2 linked regions of the Prochlorococcus marinus str. AS9601 genome follow. The protein of the gene in region 2 binds, or shares a complex with, the protein of the main gene of each other region. Links are inferred from orthologs where the notes say so. Each region holds a gene or a part of one and is shown on either strand. Other genes may lie near its edges.

What was found.
Region 1: the proteins of prfA (region 2) and prmC are in contact, whole or in part, in a crystal structure (PDB 2B3T), measured with the Escherichia coli proteins. The link is inferred for Prochlorococcus marinus str. AS9601 from one-to-one orthologs.

What each region holds. Positions count from the first base shown.
Region 1 is NC_008816.1:307,748-320,246, reverse strand. The notes cover bases 4,900-7,743. They hold prmC (peptide chain release factor N(5)-glutamine methyltransferase), read right to left. Parts: upstream 6,835-7,743; coding sequence 5,965-6,834; downstream 4,900-5,964. Other genes in these bases: psbB (photosystem II chlorophyll-binding protein CP47), read left to right, coding at 7,689-7,743; A9601_RS10785 (2Fe-2S iron-sulfur cluster-binding protein), read right to left, coding at 7,104-7,466; psbM (photosystem II reaction center protein PsbM), read right to left, coding at 6,846-6,998; A9601_RS10800 (L-threonylcarbamoyladenylate synthase), read right to left, coding at 5,360-5,941; minE (cell division topological specificity factor MinE), read left to right, coding at 4,900-5,045. In the rest of the region: petB (cytochrome b6), read right to left, coding at 1-466; carboxyl-terminal processing protease CtpZ, read left to right, coding at 538-1,833; A9601_RS10825 (HD domain-containing protein), read left to right, coding at 1,861-3,117; A9601_RS10820 (septum site-determining protein MinC), read left to right, coding at 3,128-3,790; septum site-determining protein MinD, read left to right, coding at 3,902-4,717; more of minE, read left to right, coding at 4,719-4,899; more of psbB, read left to right, coding at 7,744-9,212; A9601_RS18275 (photosystem II reaction center protein T), read left to right, coding at 9,236-9,334; transcriptional regulator NrdR, read left to right, coding at 9,427-9,906; A9601_RS10770 (30S ribosomal protein S1), read left to right, coding at 10,016-11,107; metK (methionine adenosyltransferase), read left to right, coding at 11,245-12,486. UniProt on the Escherichia coli protein: Methylates the class 1 translation termination release factors RF1/PrfA and RF2/PrfB on the glutamine residue of the universally conserved GGQ motif, i.e. on 'Gln-235' in RF1 and on 'Gln-252' in RF2.
Region 2 is NC_008816.1:1,471,798-1,484,263, forward strand. What follows is about bases 9,640-12,450. They hold prfA (peptide chain release factor 1), read right to left. Parts: upstream 11,687-12,450; coding sequence 10,592-11,686; downstream 9,640-10,591. Other genes in these bases: alr (alanine racemase), read right to left, coding at 9,640-10,003; A9601_RS17250 (HNH endonuclease), read left to right, coding at 10,021-10,578; rpmE (50S ribosomal protein L31), read right to left, coding at 11,715-11,975; rpsI (30S ribosomal protein S9), read right to left, coding at 11,990-12,400; rplM (50S ribosomal protein L13), read right to left, coding at 12,410-12,450. Also shown: photosystem I core protein PsaA, read right to left, coding at 1-2,178; cobJ (precorrin-3B C(17)-methyltransferase), read left to right, coding at 2,513-4,315; A9601_RS17215 (TIGR01548 family HAD-type hydrolase), read left to right, coding at 4,412-5,200; A9601_RS17220 (sulfotransferase), read right to left, coding at 5,430-6,416; A9601_RS17230 (hypothetical protein), read right to left, coding at 6,767-6,991; A9601_RS17235 (arylsulfotransferase family protein), read right to left, coding at 6,984-8,345; A9601_RS18975 (hypothetical protein), read right to left, coding at 8,431-8,559; more of alr, read right to left, coding at 8,804-9,639; more of rplM, read right to left, coding at 12,451-12,466. UniProt on the Escherichia coli protein: Peptide chain release factor 1 directs the termination of translation in response to the peptide chain termination codons UAG and UAA.

The sequences.
Region 1 (12,499 bases), 1.2 Mb from region 2 along the record:
CTGAAACAATCTTAACTGCCCAGTAACCCACCTGATCCCAAGGTAAGGAGTATCCAGTCACTCCAAAAGCGACGGTTATAACTGCCATTACAACACCTGTAACCCAAGTTAATTCTCTTGGCCTCTTAAAACCTCCGGTAAGATAAACCCTAAAGACATGAAGGATTAACATCAATACCATCATTGATGCACTCCATCTATGCACAGATCTTATTAACCATCCAAAACTTACATCTGTCATTAAATAACTGACTGAACTGTAAGCCTGTGTAACAGTTGGCTTATAGTAAAAAGTCATTGCAAAACCTGTTGCAAATTGAATTAGGAAGCATACTAAAGTTATGCCTCCTAAACAATAAAAAATATTTACGTGAGGGGGTACGTACTTGGAAGTTACGTCGTCAGTTATGTCTTGGATTTCAAGTCTTTCTTGAAACCAGTCATAAACAGATGAAGAATTCGCCATCCAAAAAAAAATTAGCTTTGATATAAAGAGCTTACTTAAAATTCTTATACTTGGTGTTAAGACTTAACCCAATGAATTCATCTTTTAACAAACTTTTAACATTCAAAAATTTGATCACTGCATCAATGATCATCGTTTTTTCTATCAATCTTTTGTTGATGGAAAGAGTGGATGCTCTCAGTGATAGCAGGCAATTAGTACTTGATGCTTGGACCTTGGTAAACGAAGGTTTTTATGATCCAGAAAAGTTTGATGAAATCCAATGGAAAAGAATTAGACAAAAAACATTACAGAAACAAATTGAAACAAGTGAAGAGGCTTATTCCGCAATTGAAGACATGTTAAGACCTCTAGACGATCCCTACACGAGAGTTTTACGCCCCAAAGATTATGAGCTACTGAAATCAAGTAATTTTGGGAGTGAAATTAATGGTGTTGGGCTTCAATTAGGTGAAGATGACAACAATAAAGTTAAAGTTATTTCTACTCTTGGGGGGTCGCCAGCTGAAGAAGCTGGAATAGTAAGCGGGGACATTATCGAGACAGTTGATGGAATCTCATCAGAAAAATTAGGGCTTGCAAGTACTGCCTCTAAGTTAAGAGGTGAGTCAGGGACAAAAGTTTTAGTTGAATTATCTACGGAATCAGGAGAAATTAGGGAAGTCGATTTAGAGAGGAGATCAGTAGATCTCAGACCAGTTAGAACAAAAAGATTAAGAGACGATTCTCACACAATAGGATATTTAAGAATAACTCAATTTAGCGAAAGCGTACCCAAAAAAGTTGAAGAGGCTCTTCAAGAGTTAAAAGAGAAAGAGGTTGAGGGCTTAATCTTGGATCTTAGAAATAATTCAGGGGGACTAGTAAGCTCAGGTATTGCAGTTGCAGACACATTATTGAGTGAGAAACCCGTAGTCGAGACAAAAGATAGAAATGGAATCAAAGATGCAATTATTTCTCAAAAAGAGACATCTTTTGATGGACCAATGGTGACTTTAGTAAATAAAGGCACTGCAAGTGCCAGTGAAATACTTGCTGGTTCTTTAAAAGATAATGAGAGGTCAATTCTTATGGGAGAACAAACTTATGGTAAAGGTTTAATTCAATCCCTAAAAAGTTTGGGAGAAGATAGTGGTATTGCTATAACAGTGGCTAGTTACTTAACACCAGATGGTAATAATATACAAGGCCAGGGTATAACACCTGACAAATTACTTGAACTACCGGAAGCCAGTGATTTTGGAAGTACTGACGATAAATGGGTAAGGAATGCGGAATTATTATTAGGGTCGCTTCTAGAAAAAGAAGAAGTTCCAGTTCAAACAATTGATTTAAACAATGAAGAAATCAAATCTTTAAATGGCTAAAGATTGAAAATAAAAAATCTTAAAAATATGAGTATTAAAAGAATTTTTCATGACCCAATTCATAAAGAAATAGTATTTGATGCAGGAAAGCCAGAAGAATTAATGATTTTGGAATTAATTGATACAGTCGCTTTTCAAAGACTAAGAAGAATAAAACAACTTGGAGCGGCATCATTACTTTTTCATGGTGCAGAATCGAGTAGATTTACTCACTCAATTGGTGTTTTTTGTATAGCTAGAAAAATTTATAAGAGATTAATTGAAAATAAATCTTCTTTTAGTGAAAATAAATTTGTTCTTTATGGAGCAGCTCTGCTACATGATTTAGGTCATGGACCTTTAAGCCATACCAGTGAAACAATATTCATGCATGATCACGAACAATGGTCTGAAAACTTAGTGACAAATTATTCTCCAATAACTTCAATCCTCAAAAAGTATGACAACGAATTACCCAGAAAAATTGGTGAATTATTTCAATCAAAACAACTATTTTCAAAACCTTTAAGAACATTGATAAGTAGTGAGATAGATTGTGATCGTCTTGATTATCTTTTACGCGATAGTTACAACACAGGGACTAATTATGGCTTAGTAGATTTAGAAAGAATAATTTCAGCTCTTACCTTTTTACCTGATGGAAATATCGGAATCAAACCAAAAGGAGTGATTGCCATTGAGCATTTCCTTGTACTTAGAAACTTGATGTATAGAACAATCTACAATCACAAGATAAACGAAATATCAACATGGATTCTGGGGAAAATATTACACACAATAAAACATAATTATGAAAATAATATTTGGTTAGATAATTCTCTACATAAATGGATTTTTTCACCATCAAAAGTTGATTTTGATGATTTCATAAGAAATGATGATGTAACCTTTTATTATCATTTAATCAGATGGAAAGATGAATCTTTTGAACCACTTTCTACACTATGCAAAATGTTTATTGACAGGGATTTATTAAAGGCATCAGACATTAGTTTTTTAAGTAAGATCAATAGATTAAAAATCCTTGCATTTGCCACAAAATTATGTGAAAAGAATGGTTATGATTCAGAAATATTTTGTGGGATTAAGGAAAGGTCTTTCAAAGGTTTTGAATCTAATAATGCTCTAAAAATATGGGACGGCACTTATCAAAGCGCATTAGAAAATAGTTCCGCATTAATAAAAACTTTAATGAGATCCGATGAAAGCTCTTTTATTATTTATCCAGATATGATCAAAAATGAAATCAAAAATGAAATTTCATCGATAAAAAACAATTTCTAGATTTAATTCAATGGAAATAGTTCTAAAAAACAATAAAAGTAAATATTTAGAAATTTTTTCTTTGTTAGATTTAAATAATCTCCATGAAACTTTCAAAAGATTTTCATCCATCAAGGAACCTTTAGAAGCAAAAATTTTCGCAGTCAATGAGTCAATAAGTTCTCATCAATTATTAAAATTAAAAAATCATTTTGACAAAATTAATATTTGTTCCTTATGCATTTACTCAAATAATAGAGATACAATAATAAGTGGAAAGTTCTTAAAAATAGATTCAATTTATATAAAAGAGCAAGAGATTAAAAATAAGTTACTATCATTCAATTCAAAAAAGAAAGACGATATTCTTCACAAAGGAACAGTACGATCGGGAGAAAGAATATCTTCAAACGGAAACCTATGTATCATAGGAGATGTTAATCCAGGGGCAATAGTTTCCGCTAAGAAAAATATTTACGTTTGGGGCAAATTACTAGGGATCGCATTCGCAGGGAAAAGTGGAAATAAAAATGCCTCTATTTCATCACTTTATTTAAACCCTTTACAGTTAAGAATTGCAGATTTAATAGCAATTGGACCAAAAGAAAAGCCCAAAAATTGCTATCCAGAAATTGCAGTAATAGATCAACAAACAATAATTATCAAACCACACATAATCGAAAATAAAAATTAATCAATAATTTGCAATAAATAAATTCAAATTAGATAAATTTAAGAATTACTTAATCTTTAAAATATTTAACTTTCTGCATGTGGCTTTATTATTTGTAAAATGTTAAAAATCGTGGGGAAGAATACTCGCACAATATTAATCTGTTCTGGTAAGGGAGGGGTTGGTAAAACAACTTTAACTGCAAACCTAGGGATAGCACTTGCTAATAGCGGAGCAACAACTGCTGTATTAGATGCTGATTTTGGCTTAAGAAATTTAGATCTTCTTCTAGGATTAGAAAATCGCATCATTTATACAGCTCAAGATGTTCTAGACAAGAACTGTCGTCTCGACCAAGCATTGGTTAGACATAAAAAGGAGCCTAATCTTGCTCTTCTACCTGCTGGAGATCCAAGGATGTTGGATTGGATGAAGCCCGAAGATATGAAAAAAATTAGTGAGCTACTTAGTGAGAACTTTGATTTTGTCTTAGTAGATTGTCCTGCTGGTGTAGAAGATGGCTTTAAAAATGCTCTTGCAGCCTGTAAAGAAGCTATTGTTGTAACTAACCCAGAATTATCCGCAGTGAGGGATGCAGATAGAGTAATAGGAATTCTTAATACTTCAGATATTGAGCCTATTCAACTTGTAATCAATAGAGTTCGCCCTAACATGATGGCTAGTCAAGAAATGTTATCCATCGAAGATGTTCAAGGGATCCTTTCTTTGCCTTTATTAGGTATTGTTTTAGAAGATGAACAGGTAATAATAAGTACAAATAGAGGAGAGCCACTGACACTTTCAGATAGTAGATCTCCTGCAAAAAAATGTTATTTGAATGTTTCTCAAAGACTTACAAATAAAGATATACCAATTATCGATCCCAAAAAAGAAGGCAAAAGTCTTAAAGATAAATTCATGAGATTAATGCAAACAAAGGTTTTTTAAAATGATGACTCTCAGAGATCTTATAAATAAATTACTAGGCAGAGAAACGTCTAGTGCTAATACAGCAAGAGAAAGATTACAACTTGTACTGGCTCATGACAGAGTTGACATGAGTTCTTTGACAACTGATCTTTTAGATAAAATGAGGAAAGAGATTCTTGATGTTGTTGCTAAATATGTTGAAATTGATTTTGATGAGGTGGCAGTAAGTTTAGAGACTGAGGATAGAATGACTGCATTAGTTGCCAATTTACCAATCAAAAGAACTATTTCAGGAGAAATAAAATTCAAAAAAGCTGATAAAGCTAATAAAGATATCAAAAAGTAATAAATTTAAAAAAAGCTAAAAAATACTGATAATTGAACCTTCCTGATTGTAAGATGAAAAGATCGCCGGCTTAGCTCAGTGGTAGAGCAGCGCTTTTGTAAAGCGAAGGTCATCAGTTCAAATCTGTTAGCCGGCATTTTGATTTATTTAATTCTGTTCAATATTCTTCGCTGAAAATATAAAGACTAAACCTATCAGAGCAATAATAGGAATCAATCTTATTTCGAGAACATACTCTAAAAAAGATACAAGGGGTTCAAATATCCAATAAGTAAAAAATTGAATCAATAAAACAAAAAATAATAATAAAAACATTAATGCAATTCCCTTACTAATACTTCTCCTTCTCTAATCAGTCTCCAATCTCCACTTTTCTTCCAAAATATTATAGTACTTGCTTTTCCACTTCTTTTTTCCCATGGGATAGGACCCAAAATTTTTACAGAAGGGAAGTCTAGAGCAATACCTTCGACTGTAATAGATCCTTTAAAACCTGAAATATTTGCACTTGAAGTTAACAATGGTCCTGTTTCTCTCATGAGAGATTTAGCCATATATGAATTTGGAATCCTCAACCCAAGGGTAAGATCATTGCTTGTAAGGATTGTAGTCTGCTTCTCTGACGCAGGAACAACCATTGTCAGAGCTCCAGGCCAATATTTTGAAGCTATATTTTCGTAATCTTCTTTAGCTGATTCGTGAACATAATCAATTAATTGTTTGTGTTCTGACCCCATAAGAATTAAGGGTTTGCCTCTATCCCTTTTTTTAAACTCGTAAATAATATTTGAAAATTTTGGCAAGCATCCAATCGCAGGTAATGTGTCAGTTGGGAAGATTATAGGTAAACCACTTTTAAGAGTCTTCAAAGCGGATTTGCAGTCTACTAAATCCATTTAGATTATGAACTTGAAATAATTTATTTATATCTTCCAATGGTAAACCTACCAATACCTGAAAGATCTTTCACAATTTCTATTGATGTAAATTTATTTTTAATAAAAAGTTGTTTTACTTTTTCGCCTTGATCAAAATGATTCTCTAAAATTAGCCAGCCCTTCTCTTTTAAAAATATTGGTGCTTTTTGTATTATTTCCCTAATGTGTTTTAAACCATCTTCACCGCCTAATAAAGCAACTTTAGGTTCGAAATTTTTAACTTCTTTGGGTAATTTTTCATAAGTATCTTTAGGAATATATGGCGGGTTTGAAATAGCAAGGTCTAATTTTCCTTTAAAATTTTCAAGAGGTGACCACCAATTTCCACAATAAAATTTCAAATTTGATTGTTTGGAAGAATTTATATAATTTTTTGTAGCTATTTCTAATGCGTCTTGATCTACATCAGTTGCCACTCCTTTGCTAAATGGATAAGCCAATGCTAACGCAATACTTATAGCGCCTGATCCAGTCCCTAATTCAGCAAAAAATAATTTCTCTGACTTCCTTCTAAATATATTGAAGACAATATCTACTATGAGCTCTGTCTCTGGTCTGGGAATAAGTACTTTATTTGTAACTTTTAATTTTAAGTCTCTCCAATAAGTTAATCCGCAAAGGTATTGAATTGGGCAAGATCTTATTAAATGATCTTCCCAAACAGACTCCAAAAATTCTAAGTTTTTTTTTAAATGTAAGTTTCCCTTAGGATTTAAAATTTTCAAATTTAGATCTCTAGTCGAAATATCGCCTAAACAATCAAGTAAAACTTCAAAAGATTGTTGATCACCACCTTTTGAAAGTTGCTTTTTTTTCCACAATAAAAATTCCTTTACAGAAATGCAAAGCATTTATTAAAGCATCAGCGTTTTGGTCCAAGTCTACCTTTACTAGAGTCAGAGTAGAAGCTTGACTTTTCTCCATCTTGAGTAGAGATAAATAAACCAATGAGGAATATAGTTGGCACCCCTACAAATAAAAGACTAGCTACGAATCCAAAGTTAGTTGTTTCCATTTAGTTGGTAGTTCTATAATTAGGTATTAAGACTATAGACATATAACTAGAAATAAAGTGGAAAAATAAACAAATTTTATAAACTGATTAACAGTCTTAAACAATTTAGCGTGATAATTTTTTATTTTCACTTATTTTTTTTAGTTCTTCCAAATTTGAGGGAGGGGATTGTGGTTTTGTTAAGATTACTGCAGATGACTTTATCAATGTTTGGCATGCTAGTCGCCAATTTTCTGGTCTATTTTTGAGTTTTTCTTCTTCAACTGATGTAAGAGGGCTTAAAGAATTTTTGTTTCCACCTTCAACTGAAATAAAGCAAGTACTGCATTGTCCAGCTCCTCCACAATTTCCCAAAATACCTTTTAGTCCATAAAGCTGCAAATTCTCTTTCATTACGAGTTCTCTTAAATTTTCACCAGGATTACATTGAACCTCTAAGTCCTCACGGATAAATCTGATAGTTGCCATTTTTTTAGTTATTTTTCTTATTTTGGCGTTTTACTTTGAGAATTGTGACCAAAATATTAACAGTTTTTAGCTAAAAATTTCTTGTAAACTATGTTCTGCTAATGGATTTGCCCAATTTTTGCAAGAAAATAAATTTATTTACAAAAATCCCTCAAAGACTAAAAAACCCTTACTATCGTGATGTTTAGCTGTTTATGCAGCATAGTTACTAGAAATTAACCGATGGGATTGCCTTGGTATCGAGTTCACACAGTAGTTATTAATGACCCAGGTCGACTACTTGCTGTGCATCTTATGCATACTGCATTATTAGCCGGCTGGGCCGGTTCAATGGCTCTTTATGAATTAGCCATTTTTGATCCTTCTGATGCTGTTCTCAATCCAATGTGGAGACAGGGGATGTACGTTATGCCTTTCATGGCAAGACTAGGTATCACAAGTAGTTGGAATGGATGGGATATTACTGGTGCTACTGGAGTTGATCCTGGATTCTGGAGTTTCGAAGGGGTTGCGGCAGCACACATAGTATTTAGTGGCCTATTGATGTTGGCATCTATTTGGCACTGGACATATTGGGACCTAGATTTATGGGAAGATTCAAGAACTGGTGAGCCTGCTCTTGATTTACCAAGAATTTTTGGAATTCACCTTCTTTTAGCAGGCCTTACATGTTTTGGTTTTGGAGCTTTTCATTGCGCAAACGTTGGGATTTGGGTTTCTGATCCATATGGTTTAAGTGGTCATGTAGAACCTGTAGCACCTTCCTGGGGAGTTGAAGGATTTAATCCTTTTAATCCAGGAGGTATTGTGGCTAATCATATTGCAGCTGGACTTATGGGTATTATTGGAGGTATTTTTCACATTACCAACAGGCCTGGAGAAAGACTTTACAGAGCATTAAAACTTGGAAGTCTCGAAGGAGTTCTTGCTAGTGCTTTAGCTGCTGTATTGTTTGTTTCTTTCGTTGTTTCCGGAACAATGTGGTACGGTTCAGCAACCACCCCAATAGAGCTTTTTGGTCCTACTAGATATCAATGGGATTCAGGCTATTTCAAAACTGAAATTAACAGAAGAGTGCAAGCTGCTATTGATGATGGTGCAACTAAATCAGAGGCATATGCATCTATACCAGAAAAATTAGCCTTCTACGATTATGTCGGTAATAGTCCAGCTAAAGGGGGACTATTCAGAGTTGGAGCTCTTGTTAATGGTGATGGCTTACCAACTGGTTGGCAAGGTCACATTGCTTTCCAAGATAAGGAAGGTAACGAATTAGAAGTTAGAAGAATTCCTAACTTCTTTGAAAACTTCCCTGTCATTCTTGAAGATAAAGAAGGTAATGTAAGGGCAGATATCCCATTTAGAAGAGCTGAAGCAAAGTACTCATTTGAGCAAACTGGTATTACTGCAACAATTTATGGAGGAGACCTAGATGGACAAACATTTACAGATCCTGCAGTAGTGAAAAGATTAGCAAGAAAGGCTCAACTTGGAGAAGCATTCAAGTTTGACAGAGAGACATATAAATCTGACGGTGTATTCCGAAGTTCTCCAAGAGCATGGTTTACATATGCACATTTATGTTTCGGATTGCTATTCTTGTTTGGGCACTGGTGGCACGCTTCAAGAACTCTTTACAGAAATTCCTTTGCTGGTATTGATGCTGAAATTGGCGACCAAGTTGAATTTGGTTTATTCAAAAAGCTTGGAGACGAAACCACAAGAAGAATCCCTGGAAGGGTTTAAACTAAACTTTATTACTTAATCTTATGGAAGCTTTCGCTTACGTTCTTATTCTAACTCTCGCAGTTGTAACCTTGTTCTTTGCTGTCGCCTTTAGAGATCCGCCTAAATTTGATAGGAAATGAACTAAGTAAAAACCTCTTTAACAAGAGGTTTTTTACTTTTCATAATTAGAAAATTACCCTACTATTAGAGTTAAAGTACACTTTTTCACCACATGCAGTGTCCAACCTGTCAAAACACAGATAGCAGAGTTTTGGAATCAAGATCTGCTGATAGTGGTAAAAGTGTTCGAAGAAGAAGAGAGTGCTTAAATTGCAGCTTTAGATTCACAACTTATGAAAGAGTGGAAACAATGCCAGTTTCAGTTTTAAAGAAAGACGGTGGCAGAGAATTATTTGATAAGCAAAAATTATTTACTGGCATATCAAGGGCATGCGAAAAGACTAACTTCAGTAGTGAAGAAATTATTAATTTCGTAGATGGAATTGAATCACAAATCGTTCAAGACTCTAATAAAGATATTAAATCTTCACATATCGGGGAATTAATACTTAAAAATCTTAGAAAAGAAAACGAAGTCGCCTATATAAGATACGCCTCAGTTTACAGAAAATTTAACGGGGTAAAAGATTTTATTTCTACTCTTGAATCTCTAAAAGGAAGTTCAAAAAACCAATTAGCTTCAATTTCATAAAATTCAGCATCTTAAAGTGTAGAATACATATCACAAATATATTTTGCTTTTAGTGTGCAGGCTAATAGCATTCCTTTCTAACTACCTTAGGTAGTCTGCGATACAACAAATGAACGAAAATTCTTCCCAAACCATTAAAGAAATTTCTGAGGATCAAGAAATTAAAAATTCGTCTGAGTTAGATAATAATTCAGCATCTCAAAATGAGGAAGATTTATCATTCGAGAAGAGCGATATACCTCAAGCAGATTCTTCCTCTAGCAGAACCAATACGGATTTTGACAACGCAGGATTCACTCAAGAAGAATTTGCATCACTTTTGGGTAAGTATGACTATAACTTTAAGCCTGGCGATCTAGTTAAAGGTACCGTTTTTGCTCTAGAGCCCAAAGGGGCCATGATAGATATAGGGGCAAAAACAGCTGCTTTTATGCCTGTTCAGGAGGTTTCAATAAATAGAGTTGAAGGACTTAATGATGTTTTACAACCTTCAGAAAGTAGAGAATTTTTCATAATGAGCGAAGAAAATGAAGATGGCCAGTTAGCCCTCTCCATTAGAAGAATTGAATATCAAAGAGCATGGGAAAGGGTTAGACAACTCCAAAAAGAAGATGCCACTATATATTCTGAAGTTTTTGCAACAAACAGAGGTGGGGCTCTTGTGAGAGTGGAGGGCTTGAGAGGCTTTATCCCAGGCTCACACATAAGTGCACGAAGAATTAAAGATGACTTAGAAGGTGAATATTTACCTTTAAAATTTCTTGAAGTCGATGAAGAGAGAAACAGATTAGTACTAAGCCATAGAAGAGCTTTGGTTGAGAAAAAAATGAACCGACTCGAGGTAGGCGAAGTTGTTGTTGGTTCTGTAAAAGGTATTAAACCTTATGGGGCCTTTATTGATATTGGTGGAGTTAGTGGTCTATTGCATATTTCTGAGATTAGTCATGAACATATTGAAACTCCGCATAATGTTTTAAATGTGAGTGACCAAATGAAAGTGATGATAATTGACCTTGATTCAGAAAGAGGACGAATTTCATTATCTACTAAAGCACTTGAACCTGAACCAGGAGATATGCTAACTGACCCTCAAAAAGTTTTTAGTAAAGCTGAAGAAATGGCTGCTAAATATAAACAAATGTTATTCGAACAGACTGACGAGAACGAAGAGATCGCCACAGCTTCAGCTGAAACACTATAACTTCACTTATATATTTTGTGCACGAATATCAGAACTTAAGCCTCATTAATTCTTATACAATTATTTTTAATTAACAATAATTGATTTGTAACGATAATCTAATTTAGGATATTTCATAATTCCAAAATTATTTGTAAATGAGTGATTTCATTTTCACTTCAGAATCAGTAACTGAAGGTCATCCTGACAAAATATGTGATCAAATTAGTGACGCTGTTTTAGACGCTTTATTGACAGAAGATCCAGAAAGCAGAGTTGCATGCGAAACTGTTGTAAATACGGGTCTTTGTTTACTTACTGGAGAAATAACTTCAAAAGCAAAAGTCGATTATATCAAACTTGTTAGAAATGTAATTAAAGAAATTGGATATGAGGGCTATAGAGCAGGTGGTTTTGACGCAAATAGTTGTGCAGTTTTAGTAGCACTTGACGAGCAATCACCAGATATTTCTCAAGGAGTAAACGAAGCAGATGATGTTAACGATGATTTGGAAGATAATACCGGTGCTGGCGACCAAGGCATAATGTTCGGCTATGCATGCGATGAGACGCCTGAATTAATGCCCTTACCAATTAGCTTGGCTCATAGATTAGCCATTCAACTTTCTAAGGTAAGGCACGAAAACATGCTTAATTATCTACTCCCTGATGGTAAAACTCAAGTAAGTATTGATTATAAAAATGGAGTGCCACTATCGATTAATACCATTTTAATTTCAACTCAACATAATCCTGAGATAGATGGTATTACAAATGAAGAAGAAATTCGTCAAAGAATAAAAGAAGATTTATGGAAGAATGTTGTACTCCCTGCTACTGAGGATTTAGAAATCAAACCAAACATTCAGACAACAAGATTTCTAGTCAATCCCACGGGCAAATTTGTCGTAGGGGGGCCTCAAGGTGATGCGGGACTTACTGGAAGAAAAATTATAGTAGATACTTATGGGGGTTACGCAAGACACGGAGGAGGGGCATTTTCGGGTAAAGATCCCACAAAAGTGGATAGATCAGCTGCTTATGCAGCACGTTACGTAGCAAAAAGTATAGTTAAGGCAAAATTAGCAAAAAAGGCAGAAGTACAATTAAGTTATGCAATTGGAGTTGCAAAACCGATTTCCATTCTTGTTGAAACTTTTGATACTGGCGTTATTTCACAAGCTAATTTGACTGAGCTCATTAATAAGTACTTTGATTTAAGACCAGCAGCAATTATAAAAGAATTTGATCTAAGAAATCTACCCCAAAAAATGGGTGGTACATTTTTCAGAAAGACTGCATCCTATGGACATTTTGGCAGAAGAGATTTAGATCTTCCTTGGGAAAAGGTAGAAGAAAAAGCAGCCCAATTAGCAGAGGCTTCCAAAGTATTTTTATAAAAATATTTATTCT
Region 2 (12,466 bases):
TGCAACCTTTAGTTTATTGTGTGCCCAAACAATTGATTCGAACAATTCTTGCCAATATCCTCTACCGCTGAAGAGGAACATTAAACTGAACGCCCATATAAAATGAGCACCTAAGAACATCAAACCGTACATGCTTATTGATTGACCATAGCTTGTTAATACTTGAGAAGCTTGAGCCCAGAGGAAATCTCTTAACCAACCATTGATAGTAATTGAACTTTGTGCGAAATTACCACCAGTAAGTCCCCAAACATCACTCTGCATTTTCCAAGAGAAGTGGAAAATAACTATTGATAAACAGTTATACATCCAGAAGAGAGCTAAGAAAACGTGATCCCATGAAGAAACTTGACATGTACCACCTCTTCCAGGTCCATCACAAGGAAATCTAAATCCTAAAGAAGCTTTATCAGGGATCAACCTTGAACTTCTTGCATAAAGTACTCCTTTGAGAAGTATCAAGACAGTTACATGTATTTGGAAAGCATGAATATGATGAATCATTAAATCAGCTGTACCTAATGGAATTGGCGCTATAGCTACCTTTCCGCCAACTTCTACTAAACTTCCATTAAAAACTTCACTTAAAGCTTTGTGAGGTAAAGCTTCTGAAGTACCTGCTAAAAGAAAAGTTCCAACAGCAGATGCTTGAATACTCTGTACCCATTGAGCAAAGATTGGCTGAAGTTGGATTGCTGAATCACTAAACATATCTTGAGGTCTACCCAAAGCTCTCATAGTATCGTTATGAATATAGAGTCCAAAACTATGGAATCCTAACCACATACATACCCAGTTCAAGTGACTGATTAAAGCATCTCTTGCCTTAAGAATTCTGTCTAAGACATTATCAATATGTTTTGCTGGATCATAATCTCTAACCATTGCAATTCCAGCATGCGCACCTGCTCCAACTATGAATAATCCACCTATCCACATGTGATGGGTAAATAATCCAAGAACTGTCATGTAGTCAGTAGCTATATAAGGATACGGAGGCATCGCATACATGTGGTGAGATACAAGAATGCTTATTGATCCAAGCATCGCTAGATTTACCGATAGCTGTGCATGTCTACTTTCTGCCATGAACTCAAAAAGTCCTTGATGACCTTTAGGCGCAGGGAATAATATTGGGTCGCCTTGTTGTGAATCTAATATTTCTTTCATACTATGACCAATTCCATAATTGGTTCTATACATATGACCACCGATTATTGCTATTACACCAAAAGCTAAATGATGATGTGAAACATCAGTCATCCACAAGCTACCTGTCACAGGGTTAAGTCCACCTTTGAAAGTAAGGAAGTCTGAGAAAGCTAACCAATTTAAACTGAAGAAATTGCCTGTACCACTTGCTAATCCAGGGAATATCTGACCGATAATTTGTGGATCGCAGAGTTGATGCGGCATAGGCATATCTGCAATTGTTGCTATTTCTTTCCCATTAATAACTAAAGGAGAACCTGCATCAATTGCATCTAAGAGAGCCGCAGTAGGAGCTCCGATATGAATACAATGGCCAGCCCATGCTAAAGATCCTAATCCTACTAAACCAGCTATGTGGTGGTTAAGCATAGACTCTATATCTTGAAACCACTCCATTTTTGGAGCCGCTTTGTGATAATGAAAAATTCCAGCATGAAGCATAAGTGCAGCCATTACAACAGCACCTATTGCCAAAGCCATGAGTTCACTCTCATTAGTGATTCCCCATGCTCGCCACATGTGGAATATTCCTGAACTAATTTGAATACCGTTGTAATTAGCACCAAGATCAGCATTAAGCATTTCTTGACCAACGATTGCCCATACTTGCTGAGCTCCTGGTTTGACATGAGTTGGATCAGCTAACCAACCTGAGTAATTAGAAAATCTTGCTCCATGGAAAAATGCAGCACTCATCCATATAAAAATGACTGCAAGATGTCCAAAGTGAGCTGAAAAGATTTTTCTTGTTGCTTCTTCAGCATCGCCTGTATGCACATCGAAATCATGTGCATCAGCATGCAAATTCCAGATCCAAGTTGTAGTTTTTGGACCTTTAGATAATTTACTTGACCAGAAACCTGGCTTATCTAATTTGGCAAAATCAATAGGTCTTGGATCGGCCTTTACAGGATCTTCCAAAACTTTTTTGTTTTTTTCTCCACTTTCTGGTGGGCTGATGGTCATCTAGCACCTCGAAAATAATTGACATTAAAGCCGATAGATCGGATCTTGAACCTATTTTTAATGATAATGTTCAAGAAAACGATACCTTCGGAACTTTAGATATTCGTTTCAAAAATAATAAGGCAAAGATTCTTTCGTTATGCATTAACGTAACAAATGTTCTAATGATTGTTACTATATGAAAATTTTGTTAAATTCTAGTCTATGACTAAATTATGAGTATTTTTACTCAAATTTTATATAAATTTCTTAAATTTTTTTTTATATTTCAAAGAAAATTTTTTAAATCCAGCGACAGGATATAATTTCAAAGTTACTACCAATAGTTTCTAATTTGAAAGGCATTGCGATAGGTCTATCTAATAATTCAAAAGAAATTTTAAAAAGACTTAAAAAAACTGAATTTGTCAAAGACATCTATATTGCAGGTTCTTCTAAAGATGCAGGAAAAGTAAATGAACTTATTCAAGTACAAAAACCAAAAAAAATTTTACTTAAAAAATGGTCGGAGATAGATTTAATAATTTTTATAGGCTCAATTGCTGCATCAATACGCATTATAAATTCTTTTTTAACCTCTAAAGATCAAGATCCAAGTGTAATCGTTATAGATAAAAAATGCTCCAAGATAGTTCCTTTAATTGGCTTACATCATTCAAATACGCAAAATATTGCGTTTCAAATTGCTAATTTATTTGGTGGCGAAATAATAGAAACTAATAATTCCAATGATCAAAGCTTTTTAAATCTTGATGCATTTGGGTATCAATGGGGTTGGAAAAGATCTGGCAAAATAAAGGATTGGTCAAAACTAGTAATTAAACAAGCTAAGAACGAAGAAATTTTTTGCAAACAATTATCTGGTAATAGCTTATGGAAAACTTCAGAATCAGCTGAGATTATTAATCAAATTAATGAAAAAGAAACTGAAAAACCAGATTCAACATTTCATGTAAGTATATTCAAAAAGCATTTAACTACTTGGCATCCTCCCGTATTATGGGTTGGCATTGGATGTGAAAGAAATACAAGCAAAGAATTAATAGCAAATTCTTTTAATAATTTTTTGGAGTCAGGAAATTTCTCTCAGCAATCAATTGCGGGATTTGCAACTATTGATATTAAAAAAGATGAGAAAGGAATTTTAGAACTTTCCAAAGAAAAAAACTTGCCTATAAAGTTTTTTAGTAAAGAAGATCTTTCAACAATAATTGTTCCAAATCCATCAACCGTAGTTCAGAAGGAAATTGGCACACCTTCCGTAGCAGAAGCCTCTTGCTTACTGGCAGCTGGAGAAGAATCAAAATTATTAAAAGAAAAAAGAATTTTTAAAAATCAATCTGGGGCAGTAACTATTGCTGTAGCAGAATCAAAAAATCAATATAATCCAACCCATGGCGAAATACATATTATTGGAAGTGGGCCTGGTGATATCTCCTTTTTAACTAGTAATGCAAAAAAAGCACTTTCAAGATGTACTGTTTGGATCGGATACAAAATGTATTTAGATTTAATTAAGCCCTTAAAAAGGAATGATCAAGTTTTAATTGAAAGTAAACTTACTGAAGAAAAAGATAGATGCAGTAAAGCAATTAAACTAGCCGAGGAAGGAATAAAAGTGGCTTTAATTTCTTCAGGTGAATCTGGATTTTATGGCATGGCTGGTTTACTTTTAGAATTACTTCAAAAAATCAAAATAGAATATAGACCTTACTTTGAAGTTCATCCAGGTATAAGTAGTGTTCAATTGGCTGCTGCGATTAGTGGAGCACCATTAATGAATGACTTTTGTTCAATAAGCTTAAGCGATAAATTAACTCCATGGTCTTTAATAGAAAAAAGAATTGCAGGAGCTCTTATGGGTGACTTTGTAATAGCTTTATTTAATCCACAATCCATTGAAAGAAATTGGCAGCTAAAAATTGTAATAGATATATGTTTAAAATCTAGGCTTGGGAATACTCCAGTTTTAATAGCTAGACAAGTAGGGAGAGAAAATCAATCCAAAAAATTTTTTACTTTAAACACTATCCCTTTTAAAGAGATTGATATGTTATCAATCATTATTATTGGCAATTCTCAAACAACCTTAGTTGATGAAATATTTCTCACTCCCAGAGGATACTTAAAAAATTAAGTTTCAATAATCCATAATTTAATAATATAGGAAGTTTTTCTTTGCTTTTTTTTTATAAGAAGACTAATCTTTTTATAATAATAGTTAAATAATTAATTGAAAAATATTGGTTTAATTTTATTTGACATAGATGGGGTAATCCGCAGCGTAGAAAATAGTTACAGACTTTCATTAAAAAAAACAGTTTACAAATTTTCGGGATGGGAGCCAAGTTATATAGATATTGATAATGCAAAAAATGAAGGGATTTGGAATAATGATTGGGATTTAAGTTTAGAGCTTATAAAAAGATGTATCAAAAAAGAGAGCTTAAACCTTAAAATTCCTTCAAGAGAGGCAATAGTAAAATGTTTTGAAGAGTTTTACTTTGGTGGAGATCCAAATAAAGATAGTAAATATTGGTCTGGATACATAACAAATGAGGAGTTATTAGTTGATAAAAAGTTTTTTGATGTAATTCAAAGAAATGGAATAATCTGGGGTTTTGTTAGTGGTGCAGAGTCTGCTTCTGCAAAATTTGTTTTAGAAAAAAGACTTGGACTAAAATCACCACCATTAATATCTATGGGAGATGCCCCTGACAAGCCAGATCCTCAAGGTTTAATTAACTTATCAAAAAAACTTAGTGGAGATAAACTTGGGGAATCAAATATTCCAATTGCATATGTAGGTGATACTATTGCAGATATAAATACGGTAGTTAACGCTAGAAAGGAAATACCATCTCAGAAATTCATAAGTATCGGAATAGCCCCCCCTCACTTACATTTGAATTCTCGATTAAAAGAACGTAATTCTTACGAAACAAATCTTAGAAATGCAGGCGCAGACTTGATTTTAAATTCTATTTATGAACTAAAAGATATTAATCTTGAATTGTTTTAAACCAAATATTAATTAAAAAATTTTCTGAAAAAATTACGAAGGGGGAGTCACTAGAAAGAGAACACTAGAAAACCTGAATGAACTAATACGAACTAATATGAGACAAGATCGACGTAATTTACCCACCAAATTCAAATTACCCACCATTTGCTTAAATGAAATTAACTGGCCTTATTATTGAAATTACTAATTAATAATTAAATAATTAGAACTTTCTCGACATATATTTTTAATCTTCTTTTTTCATAAGAGTTAAACAATTTAAATCAAGATATAAGGACAATGCTTTTTCTCTCAACTCTTTATCAATTTTTAATGAAATATTTTGTTTTGATTCTTTAAATTCAAAATCATAAGGTTTATTTATGTTCAGTAATTTTTGGATTTGAAACCAATATTCTTTATTTAAACAAAGTTTTTCATAAGAAATGAAATGTACGTTCTGGTTATTCTTTAAGAATTTATAAGCGTTATGATATGTAAGATACCACTGTTCTATCCAATGATTAATATCTAAATCAATATCAAAATTTATGTTCTCATTATAAATGGGAGCATAATTTGGACCAAATTCTGTATGTCCAATCCATTTCATATATTTTGATATAAACTTATCTTTTTTAGATTCCTCAATAAATCTTTTATGCTGTGTCAGCAAGGAATATCCATGCTGTATTGGATCTCTAAAAGGAATAAGTATTTTTGATTTACTGAAAATAGAATTAATCAATTTAACTCTTTTTATGTTTTGATTATTCTTACTAAGGTATCTTTTTTTTTTATACTTATGAACAATATTTCCTACACAAACTCTAAACTTATCTTCTAATTCTTCATACTCTTCTTTTGCAAAAGTTTTCCAAAATACCTCCTCAAACGCCTCTGGTGATTCTGTGGAGACTTTAATTCCGTCTCCATGTGCTCTTTCCTTAAATTCTGAATGTCTTTTATTGAAAGATATTTTAGACCACAAATTTGGTGCGAGGACGAATGGCATATCAGAATACGTTAAGGAGGCAAATAAATTAGATTTATAAATTGCATTCAGTAAGATTGTTGTACCTGCTCGTGCAAGTCCTGTAATAAAAATATGATTTCCAGTTTTACTTGCAGAGGAAATATTTGTACTTTCGACATCAAAAGTTACTTCACGCATAAATTGTGATGAAAGAGCAAATTTATGCAACTTTTGTTCTAACCAAGAGTAATTATTCATTTAAAAAATTAGTTTTCTAATGTAGGCATAAGAAAATGTAATTAATATAGATTCAATAATTCCTTTCCAAGACAATATAAAAGCAATAAAGCCGCTAAACAAGTTATCTGCAATAAGAAAAATAAAAATAATCAAAAATAAAATCAATAACATTTGCAGTGAATACTTCGTCATCTGCAATGAATATTTGGGGATAATATTTTCTTTCCAGTGATCGCTAATATTTTTATTCAATATAATAAGTACTGCTTTCTTGCTTACATTAACTGTTAATTTAATTAAATGAATGTAATTGAAAATAATAAATATCTCAACCGATAATAAACAAAGAAGAAGAAGAATGATATGATTCACTTACCTTTTTGCTTATCATTTTTAGATAACATCTGCTTCGTTTTCTTATTCTTGAAGGCACGTTTGATTGGGTAATATAAAATCCCCCATAATCCTAAAAAAAATGCCGCAATAATTCCAAAAATAGCAGCAATAACTCCACCGCCCATTCCAGGACCTATATAAGAAAAATATTGAGAAAAGTTAATAGACAGAGAGATGTATATTACTGCATTAATCATTGCATTTACCTCTTGCTTCTAAGAAATTTTTCACAATTTTAATACTTTCTGGGGTATAAAGAATTCTGGACCAACCAATACCATAAACATTTCCATTATCTGCACGATTTACGTGCGTCCACCTAAGTGAACCATCTGAATCAAAGTATAGTGTTCTTCCAAAATCTGTTTCTTCAATAAATAAATCACCGTTCGGTAAAATCTGACTTCTTCCGTTAGTCTTTGTTCTGACATCATTTTCAACTAAACTTTCTTCGAGATAAGTTGAATATTTATTAGTATTAAAGTCGTAAATAATTACCTCATTGTTACCGTCTACCACATTAGTGTTTACAAAGAATTTGTAGTTATTATGAAAAGCAGATATTCTGTAATCATCTAATATATCTACATCATGTACTCGAGAAAAAGGTCCTTTACCATGCCAAATAATTTGATTAGTTAACGGTCTATATAAAATAAGCATTGATTGAGAGTTTATAGATAAAAATACGTCTCCCTTCTTCCAATACTCTCCATCAAAGTCAACCGGTTGTATATCGTTAAGATGAATTGGATCTTTCACAAACCTATAATCTCCTGAAGAGAATAAAAGAGATTCTAGATTATTATCTATAAATATTTGTGATACAGATTTTTCAAATAAAACTTCTCCATTAGGAGATAATTTCACAATTCCATCGTCAATATATCCATTCTCCTCAACAATATCTCTACCTACTTTTTCAACAGGAAGAGTTTGGGGATACATATATGAGGGGACCCAAATATTGCCATCAATATCTGTTTCAATTGAATGATGAAATCTATCCTGAGTATTTTGAAAAATCAAATTAGAACATTCATCTATTTTCATTAAAGGACTTGAATCTTGAAAAACCAAACCACCATCTTTAAGAAGAAGAGGATGACGAAGTAAAAATCTTGAATTATTTCCATCCCTATTTAAATATTTGAACTCACCACTCTGCTTTACGGAGTCGTTAAATTTATTAATATCTGGATTCCAGGTATGTAACACTTTAAAGTTCATTAAATCTACAAGTTCAACAATTCCCTCTTTTAAATCTCGGTCATACCTGGAAAGTAAAAGATAAGATTCACTAGAATTAGGCGTACCATTAAAGTTATCTAATAGTGGAAATCTTTCTCCAGCAACTTGTAGTTGATTGCTCAAAAATATCTTCTTTAAATTCATAGGTATTTCTGCAAGAAATAATGCAGTTTTAGAAACCCTTCCTAATTTGGTGCTCCCTATCAATTCTTGCCTGACAAGTACACCAAAACCAATTGTTATGGGTATGCCTAAAAAAACAATTAAATAAAGTATCCAAATTTCAATCTTTTTGAACATAAAAGTTCGTATTATTTATATTATTTTTTTTGGTACTATAACATCCATCCTGTAAAAAATTTTTTTATCAATTTAATAATATATTTTACCCACCATAATCGCTTAGAACGTTTTCTCTGACTACGTTATCTCTACCCACCATTTTTACTCCAGATATTCGTTTTACCCAACAATTTACCCACCAGTTTGTGGACTTAATATTGAACTTGTGCAAACCTATAAGCACCTTATATGCTGGTATATGTAGTCATATCAGTAGATCTGAAACCTCAGGGAACTCTTATAAACTTCCACGAACCAAATAATTACGGAGAGGGAGGGATTCGAACCCTCGACAAAAGTTACCTCCTGTAACTCCTTAGCAGGGAGCCGCTTTCAACCACTCAGCCACCTCTCCAGTTCTTATAGATTATCAATTTTTCTGCAAACATTCAAAATTATTTATTTAATCGAAATGTCTAATCAACTTGAACTCTTGGCAATCTATTTTTGAAAGAACAAAGAATTTCCCATGGAATAGTATCGGATTCTTTTGCCCAATCAATAGGAGTAATAGTTTTGTCTCCATCAGATCCTAGTAAAATCATAGTACTACCAACTTTAATTTCATTTGAACCTGTTATGTCCACCATCATTTGATCCATTGTTATAGATCCAACTTGGGGGTAAAGTTTATTTTTGTAAATAACTTTTATCTTGCCTGAAAGATTTCTCGGAACTCCATCTGCATAACCAATACTTAAGACAGCTAATTTAGTTTTTCTGCAACTTACAAATTTTCCTCCATAACTTACATTTACACCAGGTTCAATAGTCCTAATAAAAGCTACTTTAACTTTCAAAAATAAAGCTGGTTCAAGCGATAAGTTTTTATCAATTTTTGTTAGGGGACTATATCCATACATAGAGAGCCCCACACGTACCATATTAAAATGAAAGTCTTTGTTAAGAAGCATTGCCGCTGAATTAGCCAAATGAATCTTAATTTCATTATTTCTATCAAGATTAATTTGCTTTAATAATTCATTGAACTTCAGTCTTTGTAGTTGTGTAATACTTTTAGGATCTAATGCGTTATCTTCATCTGCGGAAGATAAATGACTATATATTCCTTCAATTAAAATATTCTCAAAAGATTTTATTTTCTCAAAGTTCTGAATAAATCTACTATATTCAAATCCTAATCTTGACATTCCAGTATCAACCTTAAGATGTAAAGAAAATTTTAACCCAAATTGCTTCCCGATATTATTGCAAATCAAACACTCTCTTATACTACTAATAGTTGGCATCAGATCATTTTTAAAAGATATTATTAAATCCCTTTTTGTATATAGATTTCCGAGAATAAGAATTGGTTTTTTTACTCCAAAAGAACGAAGCTTAACCCCTTCTTTTAGAGTGGCAACGCCTAATTGAGAAGCTCCACCCCTAATAGCATATTCAGAAACTACTTTGGCATCATGTCCATAACCATCAGCTTTAACCACTGCCATAAATTGACAATTTTTACTTAATTTAGATCTTAAATTCCTGACATTTGTCTCTAGTGCTTTACCTCTTACTTCAATCCAAGCTCTTTGTTTTGGATCAATATTATGTCCAAATGTTGGATAACTTCCAAAATTAAATTCATGATTTGTTTGCCGAATTTGCATTAACTCTGCATAATTAAATGCGCTTATTGAAATATACAGTTAGCATGACATGTAAATTGTATTTTGGCATGAGCCAGACTCTAGTTTTAAATGCTTCTTATGAACCTTTAAACATTACTTCTTGGAGAAGGGCTGTTATTTTAATGATCAAGGGTAAAGCAGAAAGCTTAGAGGAGGATAACTCTTTTTTAATACATTGCGGCAGAAAATTACCAACAGTTATAAGACTTCGTTATTATGTGAAGATTCCATTTAGGGAAGTATCTCTAACGAGAAAAAATATTCTTCTAAGAGATAATAATTGTTGCCAATACTGTAACTACAGGGGAAGCGATTTATCAATAGATCATGTTTTACCTAGAAGCAGAGGTGGAACTGATATCTGGGAAAATGTCACTACAGCATGTCTTAGATGCAATGTAGCAAAAGGTAATCGAACCCCTGAAGAAGCAAATATGCCTTTAAAACGGAAGCCTTATCGTCCACTAAGTAATCTCAATTTTGAGGCTACAAGACAAATTGACTCTGGCAGACATAAAGAATGGAGTAAATACGTAATAGGGGTTGCAATCTAATAAAAATAAAAACTTAATTCACTTCGTTATTAAAATCTTCCATCATTCTTTTTTGTTCTTGCGCTATGCATGCATCAATTACTTCATCTAATTGACCAGCAAGAATTGGCTCAAGTGAAAAATTGGAACCTAATCTATGATCAGTTGTCCTATTATCTTTAAAATTATAAGTTCTAATTTTTTCACTCCTATCGCCTGTCCCAACCTGAGAAAGCCTTTGTGATCTCTCTTTTGCATTAGCTTCTTTTAATTGAATTTCATATAATTTAGCTCTTAAAATTTCCATCGCTCGTTCACGATTTTGCAATTGTGATCTCTCCTGAGTACAAAAAACTCTTATTCCTGTAGGCTTGTGGAGAAGATCAATAGCCGTCTCTACCTTATTAACATTTTGTCCCCCTGCTCCTCCTGATCTCGCGGTACCAACCTCTAGATCAATCGGATCAATCTTAACCTCAACAGGATCAGCCTCAGGCATAACTGCCACTGTAGCTGTAGAGGTGTGAACTCTACCTTGGGATTCAGTAGCTGGAACTCTTTGGACTCTATGTACACCAGCCTCAAATTTAAGCTGACTGTATACAGAATCACCCTTAACGGATATAACTAACTCCTTAAATCCACCCATATCGGACTCGGAAGCACTAACAGGTTTTACAGACCATCCAATTTTTTGTCCATATCTCTCATACATTCTTGCTAAATCACCAGCCCAAATACAAGCCTCATTACCTCCAGCACCAGCTCTGATTTCTAACATTACACTTCTTTCATCTCTAGGATCTTTTGGTAATAAGGCGATAGTGGTTTTTTGAATCAGTTCATTCTTAATTTCCTCTAGATTTATTAACTCCTCGTTTATCAAAGATTCCATTTCTTTATCATTTCTATTCTCTTTTAGTAGATTTTTTGAATCTTCGATTTCTTTATCAGTATCAAGCAACTTATTAAAATCAATAACCAATGGTTCCAATTTTGACCTTTCTCTTGCTATTGATTCTAATTTTTTGGGATCATTAGCTATATCAGGATCTGCAAGCTGAACCTCCAAATTTTCAAAACTTTCTGAAGCAGTTTTCAACCTTGCAATTAATGTTGAGTATTCCAATTGAAATTTTGCTTAATTTTTGGAAAATCTATTTTTTAGAATCTTTTTCTTCTTTTTGCTCTTTTGATGTGGCTGAATTAGCTGAACCCATTCCATATTTTTTCATAAACCTGTCAACCCTTCCTTCTGTATCAAGAATTTTCTGGGTTCCAGTGAAGAAGGGATGATTACCACTCCATACGTCAACATGTAATTCAGGCTGAGTTGAGCCAGTAGTCATTACAACTTCTCCATTACAAATAACTTTTGCATCTGGATACCATTTTGGGTGTATTTCTGATTTTGGCATAATTTAGATTTCCTTTAACGTTTAGAGAATTGAGGGGCTTTTCTTGCTTTTTTAAGACCATATTTTCTTCTTTCTTTAGCTCTAGGATCTCTACTGAGATGACCTTCAGTTTTAAGCGGCTTCCTATTGTCTGGAGATAATTCACAAAGTGCTCTTGCTGCTCCTTGCTTGATAGCGTCTGCTTGACCAGTCAATCCACCACCGAAAACATTTACCAGAATATCATAAGAATTTTCAAGACCTAATGTTTGCAAAGGTGCTTTTATTGAATTTAAATGTAGAGGATTAAAGTTTAAGTAATCATCTCCAGAACGACCATTAATTTTTATTAGTCCATTGCCTGGAATCAAGCGCACTCTAGCTACTGAAGTTTTTCTTCTTCCAGTTCCCCAATACACAGCTTTGTTTTTTATTTGACTATTCATTTTGATAAATTAACTATTTAATAATACAGGATTCTGAGCAGCATGCGGATGATCAGCACCTTTATA